2 linked regions of the Marinagarivorans cellulosilyticus genome follow. The main gene of each other region encodes a partner of the protein of the gene in region 2 in a complex. Links are inferred from orthologs where the notes say so. Each region holds a gene or a part of one and is shown on either strand. Other genes may lie near its edges. The genes, in order: eno and rne.

Region 1 (10,370 bases), 1.5 Mb from region 2 along the record:
TGAATTTCATGTCCTTGCAGAAAGTGGCGAAGACGATATTGCCTTTAGCGATGGCAGTGATTACGCCGCCAACATTGAAAAAGCAGAAGCCCTCGCTCCGGCTCCGTCAACAGAAGCTGCAGCGGCAAAAGCTGACTTAACCCATACCCCAAACACCAAAACCATCGAAGAAGTCTCGGCCCTGCTTAATGTACCTTCGCAAAAAATCATTAAAACACTTTTTGTTATGGGCACCCCAGACGAAGAAACCGGCAAACAAGGTCTTGTCGCACTGTGCTTGCGGGGCGATCACGCTTTGAATGAAGTTAAAGCCGAGAAACTCGCTGAAATTGCAAGCCCGCTTACATTTGCAAGTGACGAACAAATACAAAACACAATTGGCGCCAACGCCGGCTCACTCGGCCCAATAGAACTCGGCATTCCAGTTATTGCCGATCGGGCGGCTGCCGTCGCCGTTAACTTCACCTGTGGCGCAAACAAAAACGATTACCATTTTGTAAATTGCAATTGGGGCGCTCAGGCTAATTTCTCTCGCATTGAAGACATTCGCAATATTGTTGCTGGCGACCCTTCACCTTGCGGCAAAGGCAATATCACGATCAAACGCGGTATTGAAGTTGGGCACATATTCCAGTTAGGCGACAAATACTCGAAAGCCATGAACGCCTCTATTCTCGACGCGCAAGGTAAAGACTCGGTAATGACAATGGGCTGCTATGGCATTGGTGTTTCGCGAGTTGTCGCTGCGGCCATTGAGCAAAACAACGACGAAGCCGGCATTATTTGGCCAGATGCTATTGCGCCATTTAACGTTGCCATTGTGCCAATTAATATGCACAAATCAGAGCGTGTCGCCCAAGTGTGCGAGGAGCTTCACACAAAACTACAAGCTAAAGGGTTTGATGTTTTATTTATGGATGAAGCCAAAGCCCGCTTAGGCAGCATGCTAGCTGACATTGAATTAATAGGTATTCCGCACCGCATAGTCATTGGCGACAGAGGCTTAGATAACAACGAAATCGAATACAAACACCGCAGCGATAAAGAGTCTTCTGCATTAAAAGCAGACGCTCTCTTTGAAGAGCTTTGCCAAAAACTACAGGCATAAAAGGCAATGCAATAAGGGTTTTAAGGATAAAGCCCTTTTATAGCGCTTGCTCAGCTAACGTTTTAGACATTTCAACCAAGTAAACAGTATTAGGCTTTTTAGGGCTGCCAACACCCAGATTAACGGGGTAATTAAAATTCTGCCCCGTCTCGCAATAGCCTTGGCGCTGGTAATAACCTCTTAGAGATGTACGTTTATCAACCACCTCTATTCGAGCCAACTTACACCCTTTAGCGCCAGCCATTTGCTCCGCCTTAGCCATCAACCATTTGCCAACACCCAGCGTTTGGCTACTAGGCTCAACGGCTAACATTCCTAAAGACACCACCTCATTAACAATAGAAACATGGATACAACCCAATAACTTACCAGGTTCGCCAGCATGGGTAGCCACAATAACTTCTTCGCGATTGACCAGCGCCGTTAAAGCCTCCAAGGATATTCGATCGCCATCGATCCATTCACTTTCATGGGTCCAGCCTGCTAAATTTTCGCCAGGCCGGTAGGCGCGATTCACCAACGATAGCAGTGCTAGACAATCGCCATCTTTAGCCAAACGAATTAAAAACATGCGATTTAATCAACCGCAACAATCGTTGTTGCATTAATAGGAGATTGCACCATACGTTTATCACCGTTAATCGTTGGGTAAAAAATGTAATAGCCCTTCTCCGGCACAGACGTCACCTTACCGTTTTTAACATGGTAAACCTGCGGGTGGCCCTCGATATAAACATCATAATCACCGCCTAGCATGGTATCCATTGTTCGGCTTGCATTATTAATGCGGTCACAACCGGCAACCGCAAACACACAAAACAACCCCAACCAATATTTATTTTTCATCATCATTTTTACCTATTTCTAAAGTTTGCTCGCCAAATGAGTACGCGAAGATAAAAGCGCCCAGTGATTGTACGCTGCTCCAGCCATGCTTTGTGGGACAACGGCAATAGCGCAACTATAATTGCCCTTGCAAAGGTTCGCAGCCCAAAAGGTATAGATAAACCCAGCATTGATTGCATGCAGCGATTTAGTAGCTCAACAGAGCCTTTGCTTGTACCACCAAATCGGCGTTCATAATTGCGCCTTAGTGTTAGCCAGCCAATATAATTGCTTGGAATATTGCGCAGGCCCATACTCCGTGCAACATCGCACCAAAATCGACACAACATCTTGCATTCAGTAGCCGTTACGCTGCCTCCCAATATTCGCTTCACCCTAAGCGGTTCTAGATAAAAATTAGCAATCACATATAAAAAGTGCTCTTCGGGTAAGCTCACGCCGGCATGCCCTAGCCGCATTCTATTAAAGTGCGCTTTAGATTCAGAAGCCTCCAACCCTTTGTGAATAAAATCTCTAATCACATTACGCGCATCGGCCAGTCTGCGCTCGGTATCAACAGACAGCTTACCTTCGCCCAACAAATAAGGCGCAATTGGCGCAGCACAAAAGCCCCGAATAAAACCTAAATAAGAGCCAAGCCGAAAAGCCAAGCGATAACGCACATAATAAAGTCGATACACATCCGCAGACATTTACACTACCATCACTCATCTACGCCCCATAAAAGTAAAGGTCCAATTATTAATACCCCACCAGCAAACCTCATATCCAGCCCTCCAGGTCCTGGCATCAGGAAATTAGACGCAAGACTTCACCATATATTCACTTGGGCAAATAGCCGTCAATACTCGTACATATGGGATCTGTGCTGCGATCACGGCAGGCTTGGCCTTCATTTGCATCAGCATAAAATGCCTTACCGCAGACATATTCATTTAATCGACTGCGTACCCTCGATTATCCATAAAATACAGCAACAATACCCTTCAACCCCAGATGAATCCTTAAGTATCGAATGCATTAATGCAGAAAAAATTACACTCTCACCTCAAGCGCTTGCAGGCAACAAGCTTTTCATTATTGCAGGGGTTGGAGGGGAAACAGCTGTCACTATTGCATCGGCCATTCTTGAGCAAAATCCAGCGCTACTCAATACTGCAGAAGCGACAACGGATTTCATTTTCAGTACGAATAATCAAAGCTTTGAGCTCAGGCGCTACCTGCGGCAAGCACCTTTCGACTGCATTGCAGAAGACTTCGTCAGCGAAAACGGGCAGCATCACGAGCACATACACATGCAAGTTAGCAAAAGCGCCGCCAAAACACGGCAAATCTCCCTTTTAGGGCATGATATATGGCAACCACTTACGCCGGAAAAACGCACATACCTTAACAAACAGCAACAGCACTACCAAAGGTGCTGGAAATTAAAGGGCACACAAGAGACCTCCTGCGCGGCTTTAGGTTACCTTAGCATCTTAAATTCAACTACCGGTGGCGACTGAGGATTAACAAGGTACAATTGTCGCTTTCAACAAAAAGAACCTAACGAACGCCGCCATGACAGAGCCGCAAAGCGTAGAATTTGAAACGCTACTCGACACCCAAGGGCTTTATTGCCCAGAGCCCGTTATGCTTTTGCATGGCGCCATTGACGCCGTTAAAATCGATCAGGTTGTTAAGGTAGTGGCTACTGACCCTTCCACCCAGAGGGATATTCCAAAGTTTTGTGATTTTTTAGGGCATGAGTTGCTTCACAGCACAACAGACAAGGATACCTTTGTTTTTTATGTGAAGCGCGCTACTTAAATCTAACGTTAAAATCACTTCTGCTATCACTCTCTTTATTTGCACACAATATTTTTGGTAACGTAACTTCATGAAAATGCCTAAACGCCTAAAGCCCCTATTTGAAGACGGACTCATCGACGACGTCATTAGCTCTTTAATGAGCGGAAAAGAGGCTTCTGTCTATGTTGTGCGTTGCGGCGATATCACACGCGCAGCCAAGGTTTATAAAGATGCCGCTAAGCGCAGCTTCAAAAAAGCAGTGCAATACCAAGAAGGCCGAAAAGTACGCAACAGTCGGCGCCAACGCGCCATGGAAAAAGGCTCTAAATTTGGTCGCGACCAGCAAGAAGAAGCTTGGCAAAGCGCAGAATCCGACGCCCTTGTTCGAGTGGCCAACGCCGGCGTGCGCGTACCCAACTCTTATGGTTGCTACGATGGCGTACTGTTAATGGACCTTATCGCCACCGATGATGGCTCTGTCGCGCCTCGTCTAAATGACGTAACCATGAGTGCAGAACAAGCAATTGAAGATCACACACTTATGATGCACTACATAATGCGCATGCTCAGTGTTGGCATTGTCCACGGTGACCTTTCTGAATTTAATGTATTGGTTGATGATTACGGCCCCGTCATTATTGACTTACCTCAGGCGGTAGATGCCGCTGGCAATAACAACGCGCATGGCATGTTTGTTCGCGATGTCGACAATATTACCAACTACTACGCACAATTTGCTCCCGAGCTTAAACACACCCAGTACGCCAGCGAAATATGGTCTCACTTTGAAGAAGGTACCCTCGACCCAGACATGACGCTAACGGGGCAATTTGAAGCGCAAGAAGTATCGGCCGATGTTGATTCCGTACTCGAAGAAATAAAAGCCGCTTTTGCCGAAGAACAAGAGCGACAAGAACGTATACGTAGCGCAGATCAACCTGACGACTAGCCAGCATAACGTAAAACCCCATTTCACACAGTACAACCAAGGGAAGCACTCGACTCGGTGCCGCTAAATATTTATAGTACGCGGCCTATTTCCTCTACGACTGGATGTACCGTTGATTTCTACTGCAAACATTACTATGCAATTTGGCGCTAAGCCGCTTTTCGAAAATATTTCTGTAAAATTTGGCGACGGCAACCGCTACGGCCTAATCGGCGCCAATGGTTGCGGCAAGTCAACCTTCATGAAAATTCTTGATGGCAGCCTAGCCCCCTCTAGCGGCGTGGTTAGCATTACACCCAACGAGCGCTTAGGCAAACTAAGCCAAGACCAGTTTGCTTTCGAAAAACACTCCGTCATAGACACCGTTATTATGGGGCACGCTGAACTTTGGGGCGTAAAAGAAGAGCGTGACCGCATTTACGCACTGCCAGAAATGTCTGAAGAAGACGGCATGCGCGTGGCCGACCTAGAAACCCAATTTGCAGAAATGGACGGCTACAGTGCAGAAAGCCGTGCCGGCGAAATTTTATTGGGCGCCGGCATTGCACAAGAACTCCATTACGGGCCAATGAGCGAAGTCGCCCCTGGCTGGAAGCTACGCGTATTGCTCGCACAAGCACTTTTTTCGGACCCAGACATACTGCTGCTCGACGAACCAACCAACAACTTGGACATCCACACAATTCACTGGCTAGAAGAAGTACTCAACCAGCGAAAAAGCACGATGATTATCATCTCGCACGACCGCCACTTTTTAAATTCCGTGTGCACGCACATGGCTGATATCGACTACGGCGACTTGCGAATTTATCCTGGCAACTATGATGATTTCATGACAGCAGCCACCCAAGTACAAGAGCGCCTGCACAACGAAAACGCAAAGAAAAAAGCACAAATCAGCGAACTACAACAGTTTGTTAGTCGATTTTCAGCCAATGCATCAAAAGCCAAGCAAGCCACTTCTCGCGCTAAACAATTAACCAAAATAAAACTCGAAGACATCAAACCGTCTAGTCGCGTATCGCCTTACATTCGCTTTAAACAAGATAAAAAACTACACCGCCAAGCACTCACCATCGAAGGGCTAGGTCACGGCTTTGAGGGCGAGCCACTTTTTAGCGGCGGCAATATGATTTTAGAAGCCGGCGCAAGGCTTGCCATTATTGGTGAAAACGGCGCAGGAAAAACAACATTATTACGCTGCTTAACAGGCGAGCTTGGGCCACAGGCTGGCCGCATTCAATGGGCAGAAAACGCCACACTGGGTTACTGCCCCCAAGATGCAACCGCAGCATTCGATTGTGATTTAAACCTGTTCGACTGGATGAGCCAATGGCGTAAGCCCGAACACGACGACCAAATTGTGCGCGCCACTTTAGGTAGGCTACTGTTTTCGGCTGACGACTTTCAGAAAAAAGTTAAGGTTTGCTCTGGCGGTGAAAAAAACCGATTATTGTTTGGTCAGTTAATGATGCAAGATACCAACATCTTGATTATGGACGAGCCGACAAACCACTTGGATATGGAATCCATTGAGGCTCTCAACCTTGCACTTGAACATTACGACGGCACATTGATCTTCGTCAGTCACGATAGGGAATTTGTTTCTTCGCTAGCAACGCGCATTATCGAAATAAAAGATAAAAAGCTTATCGACTTCCAAGGCACCTACGATGAGCACTTGGCCAACCAAGCATTGCAACAAGCTTAACGCTAATACTGGCATGAACTTCATGCCAGTAGCTCATTTTATTAAGCGACTTTGTGCTGGCAATTCCAGCACAATTTAAAAGACGGGTAGTTTTTCTCTCGGCAATTCGGACACACCCAATCTTCAAGCTTTTCTTCGCTTGTAAGCGCTTGAATTAAACCGTCAGCGCGCTCAAAATCTTTTTCATTGACCACCCAAAGCTCTAGCCAGCAATCCATGGGTGCCAAGTCACCAGCGCCGGCGGCAAGATGCTCATTTCTTAGCTGCACATCTATACCTTCGCTTAACAATAAGCTTTTAGCATTTTCAACTAAAATGGCGTTTTGATGGCTATACACTAACTTCATACCAACTACCCCTTCACCAATAGTGCAACACACAGCGCAGTTATACCTTCTTTACGCCCATTAAAGCCTAACTTCTCAGTCGTTGTGGCCTTGGTATTAACCTGACTTACTTCACACGCTACGTCAGCGGCAATGCATTGGTTCATCGCAATAATGTGAGGGGCCATTTTAGGCGCTTGAGCGACAATAGTGCAGTCTACATTACCCACCTGATAACCCAATGCCGCAACCCGCGCATAAACGCTGCGCAACAATTCGCGGCTATCAGCACCTTTGTACGCATCATCAGTATCAGGAAAGTGCAAACCGATATCACCCAAGCCGGCAGCGCCAAGCAGTGCATCACATACCGCATGCAACAATACATCGCCATCTGAATGCGCAACCAAGCCTTGAGTATGCTCAATGCGCACACCACCTAAAATAATGTGGTCGCCATCACCAAAGGCGTGAACATCGACGCCCTGCCCTATGCGGAAATCACAAGACACTTTATTCCCCTGATTTTGCTTAACACTTACCAATTTAATGCCTGTTGACCTAAAATAAATCCCGCTAATGCTAAGTCTTCAGGCCGTGTAATTTTTATATTATCGCGGGAGTCCTCAATTAAATCGACGCTCCCACCACAGTGCTCAATTGCACTCGCCTCGTCGGTGATTGCCACGCCCGTGCTTAATGCAGCTTTTAGTGCAGCATGCAATTCACCCAAACGAAAACACTGCGGCGTATGCGCCTGCCACAAGTTATCTCGCGAAACCGTTTCCGTAATAATTGGGGTATTCGCCTGCTGACGCTTAAGGGTATCTGCCACTGGCGATGCAAGAATAGCCCCTCGCCCGGTTTTGCGGCAATGCCCAAGCAAGCGCTCCAGCGAGGCATGACTGACACAAGGCCTCGCGGCATCGTGCACCATCACCCAATCGGCATCATCACTTTGCGCCATATCGCGCAAATAGCCCAAGCCATTAAACACCGAGTGCGCACGCTCTGTGCCACCTATCGCAGCAAAAATACGGGGGTGCTTAGCAATCGCAAGCTCACCAAAGCGTGTATCGCTATCGGCGTGGCAAACCACAACACCGGATATTTCTGCAATATGAAGCAATTTCCCTAAGGTAAGCTCAATAACCGTTTTATTATTTAAGGTTAAATATTGCTTAGGCAATACGGCCTGCATTCGCGAGCCATTACCGGCGGCAGGCACTACCGACCAGCAACGATCAGAATTTCTTTGAATGGGATTCACAAAGGTTACTCAGAAAAGTTAATCAGCAAACATAAAGAAGGTTTCGCCTTCTTTAATCATTCCCAGCTGAGTTCGCGCTTTTTCTTCAATCATTTTAGAACCGTGCTTAAGCGCTAGCACTTCTGCCAGCAAAACACGGTTGCGGTCTGTCAGTGTGTCGACTTCCGCCTGCTGTTTAGCCATTTCACGCTTTAGCGAAACAAGGTGCGCCAAGCTACCATCGCCAACCCAAAGGCGGTATTGGCTAGCAACCAGCAGCAACACTAAAACAAACAATAATTTATTCATGATTAAAAGATAGCAAAGAAAAAGCACCGAATAAACAAAAGGGCCGCCAAGCGACCCTTTTTAACGCATTTTACATTAGCGCATAGCACCAATGAGAACCCGCTTTATGCTTTTTTGAATTCAGCTAAACCGCGGTAAGGCGCTTTTTCACCAAGCTCGGCTTCAATACGCAACAAGCGGTTATATTTTGCTACGCGGTCAGAGCGAGACAAAGAACCGGTTTTGATTTGGCCCGCGGCAGTAGCAACAGCCAAATCGGCAATGAAGGTGTCTTCAGTTTCACCTGAACGGTGTGAAATCACAGCAGTATAACCGGCATCTTTAGCCATTTTAATGGCGTCCAATGTTTCGCTAAGCGAACCGATTTGGTTGAACTTAATTAAGATAGAGTTAGCAATTTTCTTATCAATGCCCTCTTTCAAAATTTTGGTATTTGTCACAAACAAATCATCGCCAACCAACTGTGTTTTCTCGCCAGTTTTAGCGGTCAAGTCAGCCCAGCCATCCCAATCACTTTCGTCCATGCCATCTTCGATAGACAAAATCGGGAACTTCTCGGTCAAACCTTTAAGGTAATCAGCGAACTCAGGCGCAGAGAATTTTTTACCTTCGCCAGCCATATCGTAAACGCCATCTTTGTAGAATTCTGACGACGCACAATCCAACGCTAACGTTACGTCTTTGCCCAACTCGTAACCTGCATTCGCTACGGCTTCAGCAATTGCTTCTAAAGCCCCTTCGTTAGAAGGCAAGTTAGGTGCAAAACCACCTTCATCACCCACGGCGGTATTTAAGCCGCGACCAGACAATACTTTTTTCAAGGCGTGGAAAATTTCTGCACCAACGCGCAAAGCTTCAGCAAAAGTGGGCGCAGCAACAGGCTGAACCATAAACTCTTGAATATCAACATTGTTATCGGCATGCTCGCCGCCGTTAACAATGTTCATCATAGGCACCGGCATTGTGTACTGGCCAGGAGTGCCATTTAAATCTGCAATGTGCGCATACAAAGGAACGTTCTTAGCAATCGATGCTGCTTTGGCAGCCGCTAAAGAAACAGCCAAAATTGCGTTTGCACCCAAAGTCGCTTTGTTTTCAGTACCATCAGCGTCCAACATAATTTGATCAAGTTCGCGTTGCGCTGTTGCGTCTTTGCCCACTAACAAAGGTTTGATGGTGTCATTAATGTTAGCAACCGCTTTTAAAACGCCCTTACCCAAATAACGGCTTTTATCGCCATCACGTAATTCCAATGCTTCACGTGAACCCGTTGAAGCACCAGAAGGTGCACATGCAGAACCTACTGCGCCCGACTCCAAAATAACTTCCGCCATAACCGTTGGGTTACCGCGTGAATCCATAACTTCAAAACCTTTGATGTCGACAATCTTACTCATTTGAGTCCGTCTCCGTTAGTTGTAGGTAAAACATAATTACATTGTGGGAATAAATAATGGCCGCACCAGCTGCGGCCATCAAAGAAATTTAAATAATTACTGAATGTCCAGCGCAGGCAACGATTTCACTAAATCATCAACGGCTTTAATCTGCGCCAAAAATGGCTCAAGTAAATTGAGCGGTAACGCACTAGGCCCGTCACACTTTGCATTGTCCGGTTCGGGGTGGGCTTCTAAAAATAAGCCCGCCAAACCCACAGCCATACCCGCACGCGCCAGCTCGGCGGTTTGACTACGACGGCCACTTGAAGCTGCGCCAAATGGGTCGCGGCACTGTAACGAGTGGGTAACATCAAAAATAATCGGCGCTTGGTCGCAACTGTCTTTCATGGTGCGAAAACCCAGCATATCCACTACAAGGTTGTCATACCCCATGCAGCTGCCGCGCTCACATAGAATAACCTTATCGTTACCGCACTCAGCAAACTTTTCGACAATATTCGTCATTTGCCCAGCGCTTAAAAACTGCGGTTTTTTTACATTAATAACAGCGCCAGTTTTTGCCATTGCTGCGACCAAATCAGTTTGGCGAGCCAAAAAGGCAGGCAGCTGAATAACATCACAAACCTCGGCAACGGGCGCCGCTTGCTCTGGGGTGTGCACATCGGTAATAACTGGCACGCT
Region 2 (17,299 bases):
ACAGCGCTTAAAGCAAGGCTCATCGCTGGCATGTGAATGCCAAACATGCCAAGCACCATGAAGGCAAGGCCAGCAACAACAACGGTGATTAAGCCTACCATCAAGAAGCCGCCCATAAAGCTGAAGTCTTTACGGGTAGTTAGTACGTAGCCCGATAGCGCAAAGAATACCAAAGCGGTTCCGCCAAGGGCTTGCATTACGATCATTCCACCATTGGCAGACTGTAGGTAGTAACTAATGGTGGGCGCTAGGCCTGCGCCCATTAGTGCGGCTACAGCAAAGACCACTAAAATACCTTTGGGTGAGTTGGCAACCTTGGGTAAAACAAACCAAATCAAGCCTATAGCACCAAATGAGAATGCAATAGAGATAATGTGGGATAACCCAATAGCCATGCCAACGAATGCTGAGATAGCACTCACTAGCATCGTTACAGCCAATAAACTGTAAGTATTGCGTAAGACTTTGTGGGTCTCTGCATTTTGAATCGAACTTGCAGAATAAACCTGTTGCATGGTGAATCTCCTAGGGTGAGTCAATAAGTTGCATCATACAATGTGTGTAACCAATATCAATACACATCTTGGTGGTGAGACAGTGAAAAATCAAGTAAGTGCAGTGAGTATTTTGTGGCTATTTTGCTGTACTTGCGTTTTATACGTAAGTCTTGAATTGTTGTCTTGATGCTGGATAGGTAGGCATAAAAAAGGCCCATCTTTCGATGAGCCTTTCATAAGGAGCTAGTCCTTATATAGTGGCGGAGGGGCAGGGATTCGAACCCTGGGAGCTTTGACACTCAACGGTTTTCAAGACCGCCGCTTTCGACCACTCAGCCACCCCTCCAGAAGAGGCGCAAATTATACATTTGTTTATATAACTGGCAACCCCTTTATTACAAAAAATTTAAACCTGGCTTTCTTTTGTTTCTTCCTCATTAATTTTTGTTGCTAGCGGCCCGCGAGGATCGTTGCTTGCGCGTCCAAGCGCGCGAGGCGAGCGCTTAATATCAGCGGCGAGAGCGGTATCTAGCGGCAACCCTTTAGTGATTTGGCTTTCTAGCGTGGTAATCGCTAAGTTAGCTACCGGCTTGGGGTTAGTTCTAGGGTCGTTATTGGCACGAACGTAAGTTGTTGCTTCGCTACTTTCCTTTGCGGTTGCAGTGGGCTCTGCTTTTGTTTCAGGCTCTTCAGCTTTTGGCGCAGGCTTTTCTTCCGGGGGCGTCGTTGCTTCAGGTTCCGGTGTTGAAGCTGTTTGCACCTCTTCTGTGGCCTTGGCTGCCGGCTCCTGCTCCTTTACCTTCTCCTTTGGCGTGGCAGCTAATGCTTCTTTTAATGCGGCCTCAGCTTGAGCGGCTGCGGGTGTCGCAACGGCATCTGCTGCTTTTTCTGGCGTTGATGCTTTTGGCTCCAGGTTTTTAGCTTCTTCTTTAGTCGCAGCAGTATCGACATGCGCTTTTTCTGCTTTGGCGGAAGCCTCAACAGGTTTTGTGGTGCTGTCGTCCTGCGTGGCAGTATTTTGATTATCGTTGCCAGCATTGTCGTTTGATGTTGTTTCTGCATCTTTGCGCTTGTTGCCATTACCGCGGCTGCGACGACGGCGCGCTGGGCGCTCAGTTTGGGCTTCATCGTTATTCGACTCGGCCGCCTTGGCTGGCGCTTTAGCTGCGGGCGCTTGCGTTGCCGTTTCTGTTTCTTGGGCTTCGCTGGCTGCCCCGCGCTGGCGTTCTTGCGTGCGGCCGCGTCGATTGCTTGGGCGCTTGGGTGGTTGGTTTTCGTTTTCGCTAGTGTTGCCTTCTGTGTTGTTTGTTTCGCTTGTTGCGCCCTCGTTGTTATCGCTACGGTTTTGTCCGCCACGGCGACGATTGCGGCGGTTTTTGTTTTGTGGGCGCTCGCGATCTTGCTGCTTCTCGGTGTCTTGATAAATGTTTTCGCCGCTGAGGTTATCAACAATTTCATCAGAATCGTTTTGGTTTTGACGGTGGTCGCGACGGTTGTTGTGTCGCTGGTTGCGATTACCGTTGCGCGAACGTCGCTGGTTATTGCCTCCGCGACGCTTTTGATGGCCGCGGTTTTCGCTGGCTTTTGGCGCTGGTTCTTCTGGCTTGCTTTTGAAAAACCCGATAACAAGCTCGAGCAGCTTGGCGATAAGCCCTGGTTCAGATTTTTCGCTACTGGCTTCCGGGGCTTTGTTGTCTGCTACGGTTGTTACTGGCGGCGGCGGTGAAACCTGAGATACCAGTGGTTTTGCTGGCACAAAGTTCTCGGCTTTTTTCTCTTCTTCGAGCTCACTGGCATGCGGGTCCGAGACTTCTATCTTGTAGCTTTGATCTGCGCCTTCAACCTCGTCATCGCGTAAGCGAGTGACTTCGTAGTGCGGTGTAACCATGTGCTCGTTTGGCAGAATGACTACGCGCGTAGAGTGGCGAGACTCGATATTGCTAATCGCGGTGCGCTTTTCGTTGAGTAGGTAGGTGGCAACCGGTACAGGTACAACCGTACGGATCTCAGCGCTGCGCTCTTTTTTAGCTTCCTCTTCCACAATGCGCAAAATAGAAAGTGCTAGTGAGCGGGTGCTGCGAATGGTGCCTTGGCCGGTACAGCGAGGGCACATTTTTGATGTGGTTTCTTCTAGTGATGGGCGCAAGCGTTGGCGAGACATTTCAAGCAAGCCAAAGCGAGAAATTTTGCCGATTTGCACGCGAGCTCTGTCCATGCCTAACGCATCGCGCATGCGGTTTTCTACTTCGCGGCGGTTGCGGTCGGGGTGCATATCGATAAAGTCGATTACGACTAGGCCACCAATATCGCGCAAGCGCATTTGGCGTGCGATTTCATCTGCCGCTTCTAGGTTGGTTGCGAGTGCAGTTTCTTCGATGTCGCCGCCCTTGGTTGCGCGCGCCGAGTTAATATCAATAGAGACCAGTGCTTCAGTCGGGTCAATAACAATCGAGCCGCCAGATGGGAGTTTAACCTCACGCTCAAAGGCGGTTTCGATTTGGCCTTCGATTTGGTAGCGGTTAAAAAGGGGGACTTCATCGTTGTAGTGTTTGATTTTGTGCTTTTCTTGCGGCATCACCTGCTGAACAAATTGCAGTGCTCGCGAGAACGACTCGTTGGTATCCACAATAACTTCGCCGATATCTGGGCGCAGGTAATCGCGAATGGCGCGAATGATAACGTTGCTTTCTTGGAATAAAAACTTGGGGGCACTGACGCCGCTAGAGGCATCAATAATGGACTGCCAAACGCGCACGAGGTAGTTGAAATCGTTTTGCAGGTCTATGGCGCTGCGCCCGACACCTGCGGTGCGTACAATAATGCTCATGCCTTTTGGCATATCCAAAGAGCTTAAGGCTTCTTTTAATTGTGAGCGATCTTCACCGTCGATACGGCGGGAAATGCCGCCGCCGCGTGGGTTGTTGGGCATTAAGACGAGGTAGCGGCCGGCCAGACTAATAAAGGTTGTTAGTGCGGCACCTTTGTTGCCGCGCTCTTCTTTGTCGACCTGAACAATAACTTCGGTGCCTTCTTTGACAAGGTCTTTGATGCGCCCGCGATCACTTTTGCCATCTTGTTTGACAAAGTATTCGCGCGAAATTTCTTTAAGGGGAAGGAAGCCGTGGCGCTCTGCGCCGTAATCGACAAAGGCAGCTTCTAGGCTGGGCTCTACGCGGGTAATTTTGCCCTTATAGATGTTGGATTTTTTTTGTTCGCGTTGTTGGTTTTCAATATCAAGATCGTATAGCCATTGTCCGTCGACAAGCGCCACGCGGACTTCTTCTGGCTGGCTGGCATTGATGAGCATTCTTTTCATTATTTGTGTTCTCTTTGCGTTTAGCAATTATGCAAAGCACAAGCCTAAAAAGTGCATACAGCCGATAGCGGCTTTAATGAGTGCTGCCAAATATGTGCGGCAAATAGATGTTCAGTTTGCTCGCCTTAAGGCCATTTACGGCTAGGCCTTGTGGTGCACTCATACAGTATCAAGTACTCAGGACGTCGCAGGTGAGCCTGCGGGTTTCCGTTGAGTGGCGTATGTGGCCACCCTTGCGACTTGTGTTTCAGTGGTTGAGTTTAGCTCAACCACTGCTGTTAATTCGTCTATCGTATCCTTGGCTTTTGAATGCCGTGAGCGCTGTACTTTTGGGCCTTTGCCGCAAAATGAAGCGTCTTCAGGGTCTTCGTTGCAATTGCGAAAGCGAAGGAATGGCGCATGGCGGTTAATGCTCGCTATGCTGCCAAAACTGCAAGCACATCGTAGGATGCGCGTTGGCTTTTTATCTATAGTTTAAGTTAGTTTTCAATTTGCTCATTTCGAGCGGGAGGTGGGCTTTTCGGCGGGATTTTAAGTTGCCAGGTAAACGCACCATCCCAGTTGCGCCTAATAAAGATTTATTAAAAGCGCTAATTATATCCGTGGTGCAGTCACTCAATCGGTCCGAACTAGGTGAGCGCTCGCTCGCTAGTAGGCATGCAGTAAATAAGCCTAGTGCGGTGTGACAGCTGCTGGAGTGTAGCACTTAGGTATGAGGCTTTCAAACATTCGGCAGTTATTAATTCGGGTGCTTTTATAGAGCTGCCCGAAGGGGGCGTGTAGAATTGCGCGTTTTATGCGCTAGGTTACGTCATGAGTGAAGTTAAGTTTATAGAAGTCCCTGAAGAGTACGAGGGCCAGCGCTTAGATAACTTTTTGCTAGCACGCCTAAAGGGTGTACCTAAATCGATGATTTATCGGGTCATTCGAAAAGGTGAGGTGCGAGTTAATAAAGGCCGTGCAAAACCTGATCGCAAGTTGTTGGGCGGGGATGTTGTTAGGGTGCCGCCCATTAAAACAAAGGAAGTTGAAGTTGTTACACCTTCGCAGGGGTTAATACAAACACTTAGCGATGCAGTTCTGTATGACGACAATGGCTTGCTGATTATTAACAAGCCTTCGGGGTTGGCCGTCCATGGCGGCAGTGGTATTAATGTTGGCTTGATCGAGGCTTTAAGGCAGGCGTATGGTGCGCCGTTTCTTGAGTTGGTGCACCGTTTGGATCGCGATACCTCGGGTTGCGTGATGGTAGCCAAAAAGCGCAGTGTACTAAAGCATTTGCAAGATGCCTTGCGACACAAAGGTGTGATTCAAAAGCATTATGTGGCGGTGGTTGTGGGTCGTTGGCCCAAACATATCGCGCGAGTAGATGCTCCGCTAAAGCGGTGTGAGTATCCCAACGGCGAGCGCATTGTGCGGGTTCATTCGGAAGGTAAGGCATCGGTTACCGAGTTTAAAGTGCTGCAGTATTTTGATGGTTTTACATTGGTTGCGGCTAAACCCTTAACCGGCAGGACCCATCAAATACGCGTGCATGCGCAGCATGTTGGTTGTTCGCTGGTAGGGGACGAAAAATACACGGCCCTCGAAGACAATAAACGTATGAAAGCAAAAGGCTTTAAGCGCTTATGCTTACATGCGCACGGTTTGCAGCTGCGTTTTGCTGATGGTGCGCCATTATCTGTGCGCGCGCCTCTGCCGGCAGAGTTATTACAGCCCTTGCAGGCTGCTGGCTTGGAGGCTTTAAATGCTGATCATTTTTGATTGGGATGGCACGGTAAGCGATTCGACGGCCAAAATTGTTCGCTGTGTGCAATCGGCAGCTAAAGACATGGCTTTGCCAGCTTTAGCACCTGAGGCCATAAGGGAAATTATTGGCTTGAGCTTAGTTAATGCTATGGCTCAGCTATACCCTCAATTAGATACGGCTGAGGTAGAAGCATTGGCTGCTGCCTATAGTCGCCATTACGTTGCCGACAATGAAACCCCCGGTTTTTACGAGGGTGCTTTAGAAGCGTTGGAGCAGTTGCATGATGAGGGCTTTTCGCTGGCGATTGCTACGGGTAAAAGCCGCAAAGGGTTGGACCGAGTATTGGCTCAGTTGGGGGTTGCGTCGCTGTTTTCGTTTTCGCGATGCGCAGACGAAACGGCTTCCAAGCCCGATCCGCTTATGCTTAACGAGATTTTAGCGGTCAGTAATCGCTGTCATAGCCGTGCTGTAATGGTTGGCGATACTGAGTTTGATATGGCGATGGCGAAAGCGATTGCCATGCCGCGTGTGGCGGTGAGTTATGGCGCTCACCATATTGACCGCTTAAAAGCTTACGAGCCTAAATTGTGCGTGGATAACCTAACGCTAATGCTGCCGTGGTTGTGTCAGCAAAGAGAGGTGCTGGGTTAGTTGATGCGCAATAATGGGTTTACCCCAAAGCGGCGCAAATACTCAGTAGTTCGAATTAAGGGTAAACCGATAAGCGCGCTAGGATCATCACTGGTAACGCGGGTAAGTAACATGCAGCCGGCGCCTTCACTTTTAAAGCTGCCTGCGCAGTCAATAGGGTTGTCTTTTTCGATATAGTGGGCGATTTCTTGTTCGCTAAGATCGCGAAAGGCGACCTCGGTGGTAATAACATCGCTGCACTGCTGCGAATTCATTTGAACGCATAGCGCGGTATAGAAACGTACCGTCTTACCAGATTGTTGTTTGAGTTGGGCAATGGCTTTTTCGCGGGTTCCGGGCTTGCCTAGCTGCGCACCGTCAAGCCAGGCCACTTGATCGCTACCAATAATAATACTATTAGTTTTTTCGTCGCTTGGTAGTTGTATGGCGATGGCGGCGGCTTTTGCTTTGGCAAGCCTGAGGGCTGTGGCTTTGGGTGATTCATCAGCAAGCGCTGCCTCGTCAATATTTGGCGCAATGCAGCGAGCCGTTATATTGAGGCTCTCGAGCAGTTTTTTACGATACTGCGATGATGAGGCGAGAATGATTTCGGGCATAGCGAGCGTTAACCGGCAATAGGATTTATAGCCAGTACGGCGTTAATAACGTGGCGCTGCCCGTCGCGGTAAACTTCCAATAATATTTCTTCGCCAGGGCGAGACTCTTTAACCTCTTGCATGCTGCGCAGGCCGCCGTTTAAGCCGTTGCTGACCTTCTGATTATTCACTTTCACGATAATGTCACCGGGTTGTAACCCTGCGATGTGGGCTGGCCCATTGCTGTAAACTCCCGTGACGAGCAGTCCGTGGGGAGATGGTAGTCGGTAGCGGCTAGCAATTTGCGGGGAAATGGGTTGCGCGGTGACACCTAGCCAGCCGCGCACAACGCGGCCAAATTCTATGATGTCGCTTAGGCTTTGCAGGGCGGTTTCTGCTGGGATAGCGAGGCCCACTCCATTAAGGTCGTTATCGCCAATGCGATCAAGCATGGCGGTATTGATGCCGACAAGGTTGCCGAAGGCATCAATTAGAGCGCCGCCGCTATTGCCAGGGTTGATGGCTGCGTCTGTTTGTATAAAGTTTTCGAAGGTATTGATGCCTAAACCATAGCGGCCCACGGCAGAAATAATACCTTGGGTTACGGTTTGGCCCATGCCAAAAGGGTTGCCAATGGCCAGTACAACATCACCCACTAACATGCCTTGCTCAGTCGAAATATTAATGGCTGTAAGCTGGTCTAACTCGATTTTAAGTACAGCAAGGTCGTTTTCTTTGTCGATACCTATAAGGTCAGCTTGAGCATCTCGGCCGTCTTGCAGTTGTACAACAATCTCATCGGCGCCTTGAATAACGTGATTATTGGTAAGCAGGTAGCCTGTCTCGGTCACAATGACGCCAGACCCCAACGCCGATTGCATTCTTTCTTGGCGTGATGTGTCTGCGTTATTGAAAAAGTGGCGAAACAACGGGTCGTCAAAGAGTGGGTGGCGTGCGCGCTTTAATTTTTTGCGGGTATAAATGTTAACCACCGCTGGCGCAGCTCTTTGTACGGCCTGCGCGTAGGAGGTGGGTTGCCCCCAGCTGTTACTAGGCGTAAACCCTCCGCTGCTGCGAGGGTTCATTTGCGGCATAACAACAAGGGCGATAAGGGCTGCTAGCAAGCCAATAACAAGCGGCCAGCGAGCGTAAAGAAATGCTTGATAAAGCACGGACTATTACGCTTTGGTAGACTTCGTTGCGGTGCGCACTTCAATGCTGTCGGTTTCTTCGCTCTCTTCTTTTAAGCCGAACTCTTCACTAAGTACGCCGCCTTCACCGGGTATTTTAGGGGCCCAGTCTTTGGGTGGGGTAAGGTCTGCAGGGTCAAGGTTTTCGAGTGCCGCGCCTTCGGTTAGAGGTTGCTCTTCATCGCCCTGGGCTAAAATCGCGCGGCTGATATCGGCGCTGGTTAGGTGTAGCGCGCCTTTAACTAAATGCTCTCGCAACTGTTGTTGTCGCTGCTGTGTTTCGGCGATAAGGCGCGAGGTATCAACAAAGTGTTGAGCAACATTCTGTTGATATTGATTGTACTCGTTTTGCAGGGTGTTATGCCTTGCTTCTAAATCCTTGGGCTGGCGAGCGCTGCTATATATGCGCATAGCTAATGCGCCTAGTCCCGCGCCAGCAATAAGGCAAATAATACTGGTAGCAATAAGCGCAGATGTAGAGATCACACTGAATTCCTCTCGAATTAACTAACGGGCGAATCATACAGTAAGTTATAAGCTGTTGCCGCATGATGTCTTCTTAGATTATGGGTTACCTTTGATAAAATGCCGAGCGTTAATTTAGGCTTGTTGGCTCCTTGGGGCCGAGCGGGTGTTGAAATGTCACGTACAATGCCGAGCTAAAATTTAGCAAAGTGTTTTTTAAGGAGTAGGTGTTGCAAACATTAGTACAGCTTAAGGCTGGCGAGTTAGCGGGAGAGAGCCGGTTAACGTTATCGGAAGATTTAAGTGAATTCCCGACAGAAATATATAATTTGGCCGAGTCTCTAGAGGTTTTAGATCTGTCGGGGAACCAGTTGTCATCGCTGCCGGATGATTTTCATCGGCTTAGGCATCTGAAGGTTTTGTTTCTATCGAATAACGTATTTGAGGTTTTCCCTTCTGTACTTGGTCGGTGTGAGCGTTTGGAGATGATTGGCTTTAAATCTAACCGCATAGTGTCTGTGCCGGAAGGGGCTTTGCCGCAGCAAACACGCTGGCTGATTTTAACGGACAACTGTATTACGGCGTTACCCGAAGGCATAGGTAGCCTTGTGCGGCTGCAAAAATTGATGCTTGCTGGCAACCAGCTGCAGCAATTACCCACCTCGATTAAGCGATGTAAAAACTTACAATTAGTCCGTATATCGGCTAACCGCTTGCAGCACTTCCCTGAGCAACTGCTAGAGCTGCCGCGCTTGGCTTGGTTGGCTTTCGCGGGAAACCCTTTTTGCCAAAGTACTGAACCGCCGCAGGAGTTGCCGGAGGTTGAGTTTGATGACTTGGTCTTAAGCGATGTTCTGGGGAGTGGTGCCTCTGGCGTAATTTCGCGCGCACACTGGAAAAAGAACCTGTTTAACTTTCCTGCAGGTGTTGCAGTGAAGTGTTTTAAATCCGGTGTCACCAGTGATGGCTATGTTCAGGACGAGTTGCGTGCCACCTTGTTGGCAGGGCAACATCACAACTTGGTGTCGCCGTTGGCGAGTATTGCAGGTAAAGGGTTGGTCATGCGTTTAATTCCGGGTGAATATACAAACCTGGCGGGGCCACCAAGTTTTGCTAGTTGTACTCGCGATCGATTCCCTGCTGAACTTAAATTACCGCTAGCGTTGGTTGTGTCGATGGTGGCTCAAATTGAATCGGTAGTTGAGCATTTGCATAGTCGAAACCTGTGCCATGGGGATATTTATGCCCACAATATGCTGTTGAGTGAAGGTTCTGGTCACGTGCTGTTTGGTGATTTTGGTGCTGCTTCGTTTTATGGGGGGCTAACGGATTCTGTTCGTGGAGGTATCCTGCGAATCGAGCGGCGAGCATTGGGCTTTTTTATTGAAGATCTGTTAACCGTATGCGATAACTCAGGCGTAGATGGTGAGCAATATTTGCAGCTGCAGCAAAAAGCTCGAGCATACCTAGCGTAGTCCTAGTCGCTAACTGAGCTGTTTTTTTTGTGTAGTGCGCGGTACTCGCTGGGTGACATCTCGGTAATGCGTTTGAAAAAGCGCTGAAAGGCAGATTTACTGTTAAAGCCTGCCATGTACAGGATGTCAGTGATTGATGTGTCGATATGTTCGGGTGATATTAGTAGACGTTGGGCCTCTTCCACGCGATAAGTGTTAATAAATTCAAAGAAGTTCTTGCCAAAATGCTGGTTTAGCACTGTTGATATGTCGCGTGTTGCGTGCCCTACATGCTCTGCAAATTGCTCTGCCGTTAGATTACTTTGAAGAAATAGCTTCTCGTTTTTCATGCAGGATTCAATGGTGTTCGCTAAAGAGTCTACTTTTAGCGGCGTAGTTTTTGCTGCGCTTTTGGGCTTGGCGGCAGTAAGGGCGCGGCCGAGTTGTTGTTGTGTTAGGGATACGCTGTAGCTAAATAAAGTAAGTAATAGGCCAAAAGCTAAATAGTTGCTCGCGATGCCCAAGATGTCGGCCATGCTACCGTTATCTAACCAAAGTTTGGTTAGGGTGTTGCCAAATAGCTGGCTGAAAAAGGTTAGCCCCCAGTATGCGGCGTAGCCGATGCACAAAAGGCTGAGCCAGTTTTTCCCCATTTCACTGTCGCTAGAGTAAAAGCTTTGCATTAGGTGTGAGGTCGATAATGCTATGGGAATACAGGCTAGGGCATAAACCGCTGGCAGCCCTTTCATTAGCAGCCACATATCGTGAATCAGCCGTTGATGTTGAGTTTGAGTAATACCTTTTAAGTCATCAAGCTGAATATTCAGCGCCAGCATAAGGGTGACAACCGCGATTGCCGGCACAAGGTGTATCAACTGTTTTCGGTTGAAGCTAAAGCCCGCTTGGGTAATAGCGGTAACATAAAGCAATAGCGATGGGCCTTTGAGTAGGTTTGCCAGGCAGGTAGTGACAACGATGGCTGCAGAAAAGGTATTCAATTTTGGTGCTATTTGCGCATTCCACATGAGTATAATGCAAGCAGAATGGGCCAATAAACAGCCAAAAAATACGGTTAAACAGTGATTGGCGCGCGCATTTTTAGTCGGCGAAACCGCCAGCATCACCAACATTAAAACCGCTGCAATAGCAGTAGTGATAACGATGAGGTCGTGTAGGTTGAATAGCGGGATTTTGAATGGGTCGCTCATCGTTTATGCAACGCTCTGATTCTAATGACTTTTTGGTATGCCCACTTTAAGTATTGCAGAAAGTGGGACGTTTAAAAAGCGGTTCCTTGAATTGATATATACCCGATGTTGGCGTTTTGCTAAAAGTGGTACGAACTAAACACCATTGCACATTAGTCTAGCCGACACAACGAATGATCAAGAGGTAGTTCTATGCAAGCACCTGCGGCAACAAAAATAAAGTACGATGCGCGTAAGCTGAATGCTGACGAACAGGCACTACTAAGGCAAATGGCTGTATCGCGAGTTATCTCTGGCGAGCCAGTGTCGCGAGTCACTAGGGCCTATGGCCTTGGCGATAAAACGCTCTACAAATGGCTGCGAACATATAAAGATGAGGGCGCTACAGCCTTGGCGCAGAGTGCTAAGCAGGGGCGTCGTCGGCAGTTATCCGAGTCGCAACTGGCCGAAGTGCTTGGCTGGATTATAGATCAGCCTGCCAAAATGTGGTCACGCGCTGAGCTTTTGCAACAAATCGAGAATACTTTCGAAGTTACCTGTAGCGCGACAACGCTTGGTCGATTGTTTGCGGCGTGTGGCTTAAGTGCTCCGAAGCATGAAGGCGTATACCAAAGTTATATCGCTGGCAGCTGGCAGCGTCAAGGGCGCTTAGATGTACAAGAGCTAGTTCGCCGCAAGCGTGCAGAGCGGTTAAGCCTTACGCGGGTTGTGGTGCAAAAGCCCGACGGCAGCGGTAGTTGGGCTGGCTGGGCTGCTTTTGGCGTGCGCGGAGGCATGATGTTATTAAAAGACGGCGACTTGCTATCGGCGTTGCGCGACATGAATGATCGCGCTTCAGTATCACAGGTTGTTATGATTGACATGCCTATTAGCGCTAATTCAGCCTGGTGCTCGCAATTAGCGGCACTTAAGAATATTACGTTAATTCAGTTGGACGGTGAGGCTGAGCCAGAGGTTGAGATGGAGCCAGCTTAGCGTGCAGCGGCTCAATCGAAAGACATAAAAAAACCCGAACGCAAGCGTTCGGGTTTTTTTATGTTTGGTACCAGAGGCCGGACTCGAACCGGCACGCTTTTAAGGGCGGGGGATTTTGAATCCCCTGTGTCTACCAATTTCACCACTCTGGCAGAGTGAGGCGCGCATTATAGCAACCGTTTTTAACTCGTCAACGTACTTTTTAAATTTTTATTCTTTGAGGGATCAACGAGTTGCGTTAGAGGCGCGTAAGCATAAAAAAGCAGCACAATTACCTTGATTTGGCACATAATGTCCTATTTGGGATGTACCTCTGTGCGAGTGCATTAGGTTTTGTTACACTCGCAGAGATAGTTTACGTTTTGCTGTTTGAGCGGCCTCGATCTTGTTGGACGTTTGCAGTGAGCTCACGACTTAATGGATTATGGTCGTGGGCGTTATAATGAGTTAACAACCGACGATTTTTGCAGTGTCGCTTTGACATTCTTCAAGCAGACAACCATAAATATAAACGCTATATGCAGACAATCAGCAAACAGGAATACAGAGTGAATACGACGGACTCAGTCAATGTTCAGTCCTTGTCAATGGTTCGAGAGGAGTTGCTTGCCACAATTGAGCAGGCAGGCCACGACCTTGAATCTTTCGTTTCAGACAAAGATGATGGCAAACCACTAGAGGCCTGCATTGCAGGCATTAAACAAATACTTGGCATTTTTCGATTGCTAGAGCTCAAAGGTGCAAGCCTATTAGCTGAAGAACTGTACCTGACGACAGCAACTATTAAGCCTGCAGAGGCAGCAACGGCCAGCGCTAAAAAGCTAGAGCAAATAAGCTCCGCGTTTGTGGTTATGGCGGCTTATGTCGAGTATGTTCAGCGGGCAGAGAAGCGTTTGCCTGTACTGTTGATTCCTCAAATTAACGAGCTGCGCAAACTGCGCAAAGAAGCTGTTCTACCAGAAAGCCACTTTTTCAAAATTACCTTCCGCGATGCTCCGGTGATACCTCCTGTCGAGCCAATTGTTGTTAGCGATGAAGAGTTTAAACCCCTGATGGCTCGCCTGCGCCATATGTATCAAATGGGTTTGATTGGCGTGTTGCGCGGTGATCAATCTATTCCTGCGCTTGGTTTGATGCGCCGAGCATTAATTCGGCTGCAGCGTTTGGGCGGTAGTGATAAGCCTCTAACATTGTTGTGGTGGTTAGGTAATTTAGCCATTGTGGCGGTAGTTAAGCAGAATATGGAGTTACTAGAATCTCGCAAAATGCTTTTTAGCCGATTGGATCGGGTGATTCGGCAAGTGCAGCAAAGCGGTAGCATTGCCTACCAAGCGGTGCCGCCCAAAGGCTTGGTTAAAGAGTTGCTGTATTTGTTGATGTTATCTGGTATCGATAGCGAAACCTTTAAAAAGCTGCGCGCACTCTATTCTATTCCTGACTTAGGTTATACAGACCAAGAACTTGCAGAGGAGCGCCAAATATTACAAGGCCCAAGTGCCAGCACGGTTGCCTCTTTGGTTAAGGTTCTGCAAGACGAAATCAACAATACCAAAAAGGTATTAGAGATTGCCTCTCAAGGTGCTTACAAGGTTGATGATGTTGAAGGTTTGGCTGAAACCCTCAGTAAAATCGCTGAAATTTTAAGCATTGTTGGGCTTAAGGGGCCGTCGACCATCCTTAAAAATGAAATTGTCCGGGTTCGTGCTTGGGCTGACAACGATGGCGAGATGAGCGAAGATGATTTAGATGAGGCCGCAAAAACGTTGCTATTCATCGAGAGTGCCACGCTTAGCTTAGAGTATGCCAAGTTGTCGAGCGACCGATTGGCTATGGCCAATGAGGTCGTTCAGCGCGAGGTTGTTGCGCTTAGTGAGCTCGCGCAAGCAGAAAGAATTGTACTTAAAGAATCCGAAGCTGGCTTGAGCTTATCTAAGCGTGCGCTCAACTCGTACTCTGAGTCTGACTACGACTCAGGCCATATTCGTAATATTGCCAAAACGTTAACGGGCGTTCGCGGCGGTATGATTTTGCTAGAGCACAAACGCGCAGCGGCAGCTTTGCAAAGTTGTGTCGATTTTGTCGATGAAGTTTTAATGCAGCCCGACTTGCCGGCAGCCTTAAAAGAGTTGTTAGAGACCTTCGCCGATGCCATTATCAGTATCGAGTATTACATTGATACGGCGGTGCACGGCAATCGTGCGGACGAGTCTGTGCTTAAATTAGCGGAAGATAGCCTTGCCGCGCTTGGCTTTGCATCAGCGCATACGGCTTAGCAGTTAGAGCTTTGGGCTTTGGCATCAAAGGATTATCAATATGCTTTTTGATGTTTGGTTAGTGGCATGTAACGGTCACTTTTTACCAAAAGAAAATGGTGATTACCGTCATACTGAACAGCCGCCTAATGCGGCTGTTTTTTTGCGTGTTGGAAACCTAAGTGGCGAGTCTTGGGGGGTTGCTGTTGTTGCACAGGCACCTCAGCAAGCGCTTATTTCGCTGCGCCAGTTAATGGCAGTCGTGGATGCCGATACTTTTGCGTTATTGTCGCGCGCTGCACAATTGGAACACTGGTGGTTGCATCATCAGTTTTGCGGTCGTTGCGGCAGCGCTACCGAGCAGCATACGGTTGACCTTGCTTTAGAGTGCACGGCTTGCCGTGCCTTATTTTACCCTCGCATATCGCCTTGTGTTATAGGGCTAATTGTTGATGGCTCTCGTTGCTTATTGGCTAAGCATGCTCGTTCAAAAAGTCAGCGTTATAGTTGTTTAGCGGGCTTCATAGAAGTTGGTGAGTCGGCAGAGCAGGCATTTATTCGCGAGGTGAAAGAGGAGGTTGATCTTGACGTTGCAAATTTACGTTACGTGACCAGCCAAAACTGGCCATATCCGTCGCAGCTGATGCTGGGTTATATTGCCGATTATGCTGGCGGCGATATTAGTGTTGATGGTGTTGAAATAGAGCATGCGGCTTGGTTCTCGATGGATAACTTGCCGGAGCTGCCGCCAGTAGGCACCATTTCTCGCCAACTGATTGATAGTTTTTTTCAATCGTCTGTTGAGTAACGAGTTAGCTCGACTTCTAGTTTATGCCAGTAAATGCTTAAGCGTATTTACGGTGGCTTTGTTAAGTTGTTTCTTTGTTGATATTTAAACGTGTATTTGGAGATTATCTGTTGGAATTTTTATTTGAATATGGGCTGTTTTTAGCAAAAGCGATTACGCTGGTGGTAGCGATAGCCGTGGTGATTGGTTTGATTGTCGCATCAAGCGTAAAGGGCGCTGCTAGCGACAAAGGGCAGATAGCCATTGCGCGCTTAAATGAGCGCTATGATTCTATGCGCGAGGCCTTGCAGCATGCTGTGTTATCTGAAAAGGCACTTAAACAATTAGAGAAAACAGAAAAAAAAGAAGCCAAGCAAAAAGAAAAAGCCGAAAAAAAGGGCGATGAAGTAGCACGCCGAAAGCGTGTGTATGTGCTGGATTTTGATGGTGATATTAAGGCGTCCGCAGCGGACGAGCTACGCGAAACCGTGACAGCGGTATTAACCATTGCCGAGCCGCAAGACGAGGTTGTCGTTAAGTTGGAAAGTGGCGGTGGTATGGTTCATAGCTACGGTTTGGCTTCTAGCCAATTGGCGCGTATTGCTGATAAGTCTATTCCATTAACCGTGTGTGTCGATAAGGTGGCGGCCAGTGGTGGTTATATGATGGCCTGTGTAGCCGATAAAATATTGGCCGCGCCATTTGCAATTATTGGCTCTATTGGTGTTGTTGCTCAAATTCCTAATTTTCACAAAGTGTTAAAAAAGCATGATGTCGACTATGAAATGCTAACGGCAGGTAAATACAAGCGCACGTTAACAATGCTTGGTGAAAATACGGATGAAGGCCGCAAAAAGTTTGTTGAAGACTTAGAAGATACGCATGTTCTGTTTAAAGATTTTGTATCTAGCCATCGCGAGCAAGTCGATGTGGAAGATGTGGCAACGGGTGAGATTTGGTTCGGTTCGCGTGCATTGGATAAAAAGCTTATTGATGCGATTAGTACATCAGATGAGTATTTGTATGGTTTGTCGGCTGAATCTGATTTATTCGAGGTTAGCTTTGAGCAAAAGAAAACACTGCCTGAAAAGTTAGGGCTTTCGGTGTCTGTTGCGGTAGAGAGCACCTTAACTAAAGTGTGGGGTAAGGTTAGTCAACGGTATTTTTCATAGCATATTGGATTTAAATGTAAGGGCATCTCTAAAAATAGTGATTGTTTTGTGAGAGCAAGGAGGCACCGCCCGGACGACTGAATGGATTCAGGAGGTAGAGCGACGCAGGAAGCCAAAGCCGAGAGCCGCAGTTTACGTGGTGTAAATCATTCAACGCATCCTTGCGCTTCACCCTTCGGGCAGCAAACTGTGCAAATTGGTCCTCCAATTTGTGAGGACTCGAGGACGGAGCTGACGCCGTTATCGCGGAAAAAGTGCATTTTTAGAGGTGTCCGGTAAGATAAAAATGGCCGCTATTAAGCGGCCATTTTTTTGTCTGCTATTGCTGCCACTTTAGCTCTTTAATCCAAAAGGCTGTGCCGCCAGTAACGGCGGCTGGCATGGCAAAGATATTGATAATGGGTACCATGCTGGCAATCATCACCATTCCACCAAAACCAGTACTGCTATATATATTGGCGCGCATGCGCTTGCGCATTGGGCCAAAATCGAGCTGGTTGTTATCGCAGGCGTAGTCAACATATTGAATAGCCATGCACCAAGATCCCCATAAGGCTGCAACCACGGGCACGAGGGGGCTTGTAATGCCAACAAGGCCTAGCAATATCAGCACGAAAAAGACAAAAATACCTCGCCCAATAAAATAGAATATTTTGCGTAATTCTCGGCCAATAACACGCGGTATCATCTGGCCGATGGGCTCGTCGGCCATTTTTTTACCTGTGACTAGCTCTTCGGTTTTTTGTGCTAGCAGACCATAAAAGGGGGCGGCCACAATATTGGTGATGGCATTAAATAGGTAGCCGTAGCACAGCAATAGTATCGCCCCGACCAATATCCACATTAACCATTTTAAAAAGTGCAAAAAGCTGGGAACCTTATCAAGCATCCATTCCATGCCACTATTAAAGTAGTGGAACATGGTTGCCGTAAGGGTAAAGAAAATAATCAGGTTAATGATTAAAGGTACGAGGATGTAAAGCCTTAGCTCTTTGCGCCACAGCAGG

Evidence for each region.
Region 1: the proteins of rne (region 2) and eno are in contact, whole or in part, in a solved structure (PDB 2FYM), measured with the Escherichia coli proteins. The link is inferred for Marinagarivorans cellulosilyticus from one-to-one orthologs.

The regions. Positions count from the first base shown.
Region 1 is NZ_AP023086.1:3,886,361-3,896,730, forward strand. Bases 7,541-10,370 are described here. They hold eno (phosphopyruvate hydratase), read right to left. Parts: upstream 9,687-10,370; coding sequence 8,394-9,686; downstream 7,541-8,393. Other genes in these bases: ispD (2-C-methyl-D-erythritol 4-phosphate cytidylyltransferase), read right to left, coding at 7,541-8,001; MARGE09_RS15735 (FtsB family cell division protein), read right to left, coding at 8,020-8,289; kdsA (3-deoxy-8-phosphooctulonate synthase), read right to left, coding at 9,783-10,370. Also shown: MARGE09_RS15680 (proline--tRNA ligase), read left to right, coding at 1-1,108; MARGE09_RS15685 (GNAT family N-acetyltransferase), read right to left, coding at 1,146-1,679; MARGE09_RS15690 (hypothetical protein), read right to left, coding at 1,685-1,960; MARGE09_RS15695 (hypothetical protein), read right to left, coding at 1,963-2,646; MARGE09_RS15700 (tRNA (adenine(22)-N(1))-methyltransferase TrmK), read left to right, coding at 2,743-3,459; sulfurtransferase TusA, read left to right, coding at 3,515-3,763; MARGE09_RS15710 (PA4780 family RIO1-like protein kinase), read left to right, coding at 3,834-4,694; MARGE09_RS15715 (ABC-F family ATPase), read left to right, coding at 4,807-6,405; MARGE09_RS15720 (putative signal transducing protein), read right to left, coding at 6,447-6,752; ispF (2-C-methyl-D-erythritol 2,4-cyclodiphosphate synthase), read right to left, coding at 6,758-7,243; more of ispD, read right to left, coding at 7,270-7,540. UniProt on the Escherichia coli protein: Catalyzes the reversible conversion of 2-phosphoglycerate (2-PG) into phosphoenolpyruvate (PEP). It is essential for the degradation of carbohydrates via glycolysis.
Region 2 is NZ_AP023086.1:2,409,353-2,426,651, forward strand. What follows is about bases 704-4,211. They hold rne (ribonuclease E), read right to left. Parts: upstream 3,814-4,211; coding sequence 904-3,813; downstream 704-903. Outside these bases: MARGE09_RS09505 (Bax inhibitor-1/YccA family protein), read right to left, coding at 1-515; MARGE09_RS09520 (RluA family pseudouridine synthase), read left to right, coding at 4,627-5,577; MARGE09_RS09525 (HAD family hydrolase), read left to right, coding at 5,561-6,214; MARGE09_RS09530 (Maf family protein), read right to left, coding at 6,211-6,810; MARGE09_RS09535 (trypsin-like peptidase domain-containing protein), read right to left, coding at 6,819-7,961; MARGE09_RS09540 (Z-ring associated ZapG family protein), read right to left, coding at 7,968-8,465; MARGE09_RS09545 (leucine-rich repeat-containing protein kinase family protein), read left to right, coding at 8,675-9,919; MARGE09_RS09550 (helix-turn-helix domain-containing protein), read right to left, coding at 9,922-11,106; MARGE09_RS09555 (helix-turn-helix domain-containing protein), read left to right, coding at 11,299-12,081; MARGE09_RS09565 (FimL-related protein), read left to right, coding at 12,630-14,354; nudC (NAD(+) diphosphatase), read left to right, coding at 14,395-15,141; protease SohB, read left to right, coding at 15,252-16,292; sulfate transporter CysZ, read right to left, coding at 16,612-17,299. UniProt on the Escherichia coli protein: Endoribonuclease that plays a central role in RNA processing and decay. Required for the maturation of 5S and 16S rRNAs and the majority of tRNAs. Also involved in the degradation of most mRNAs.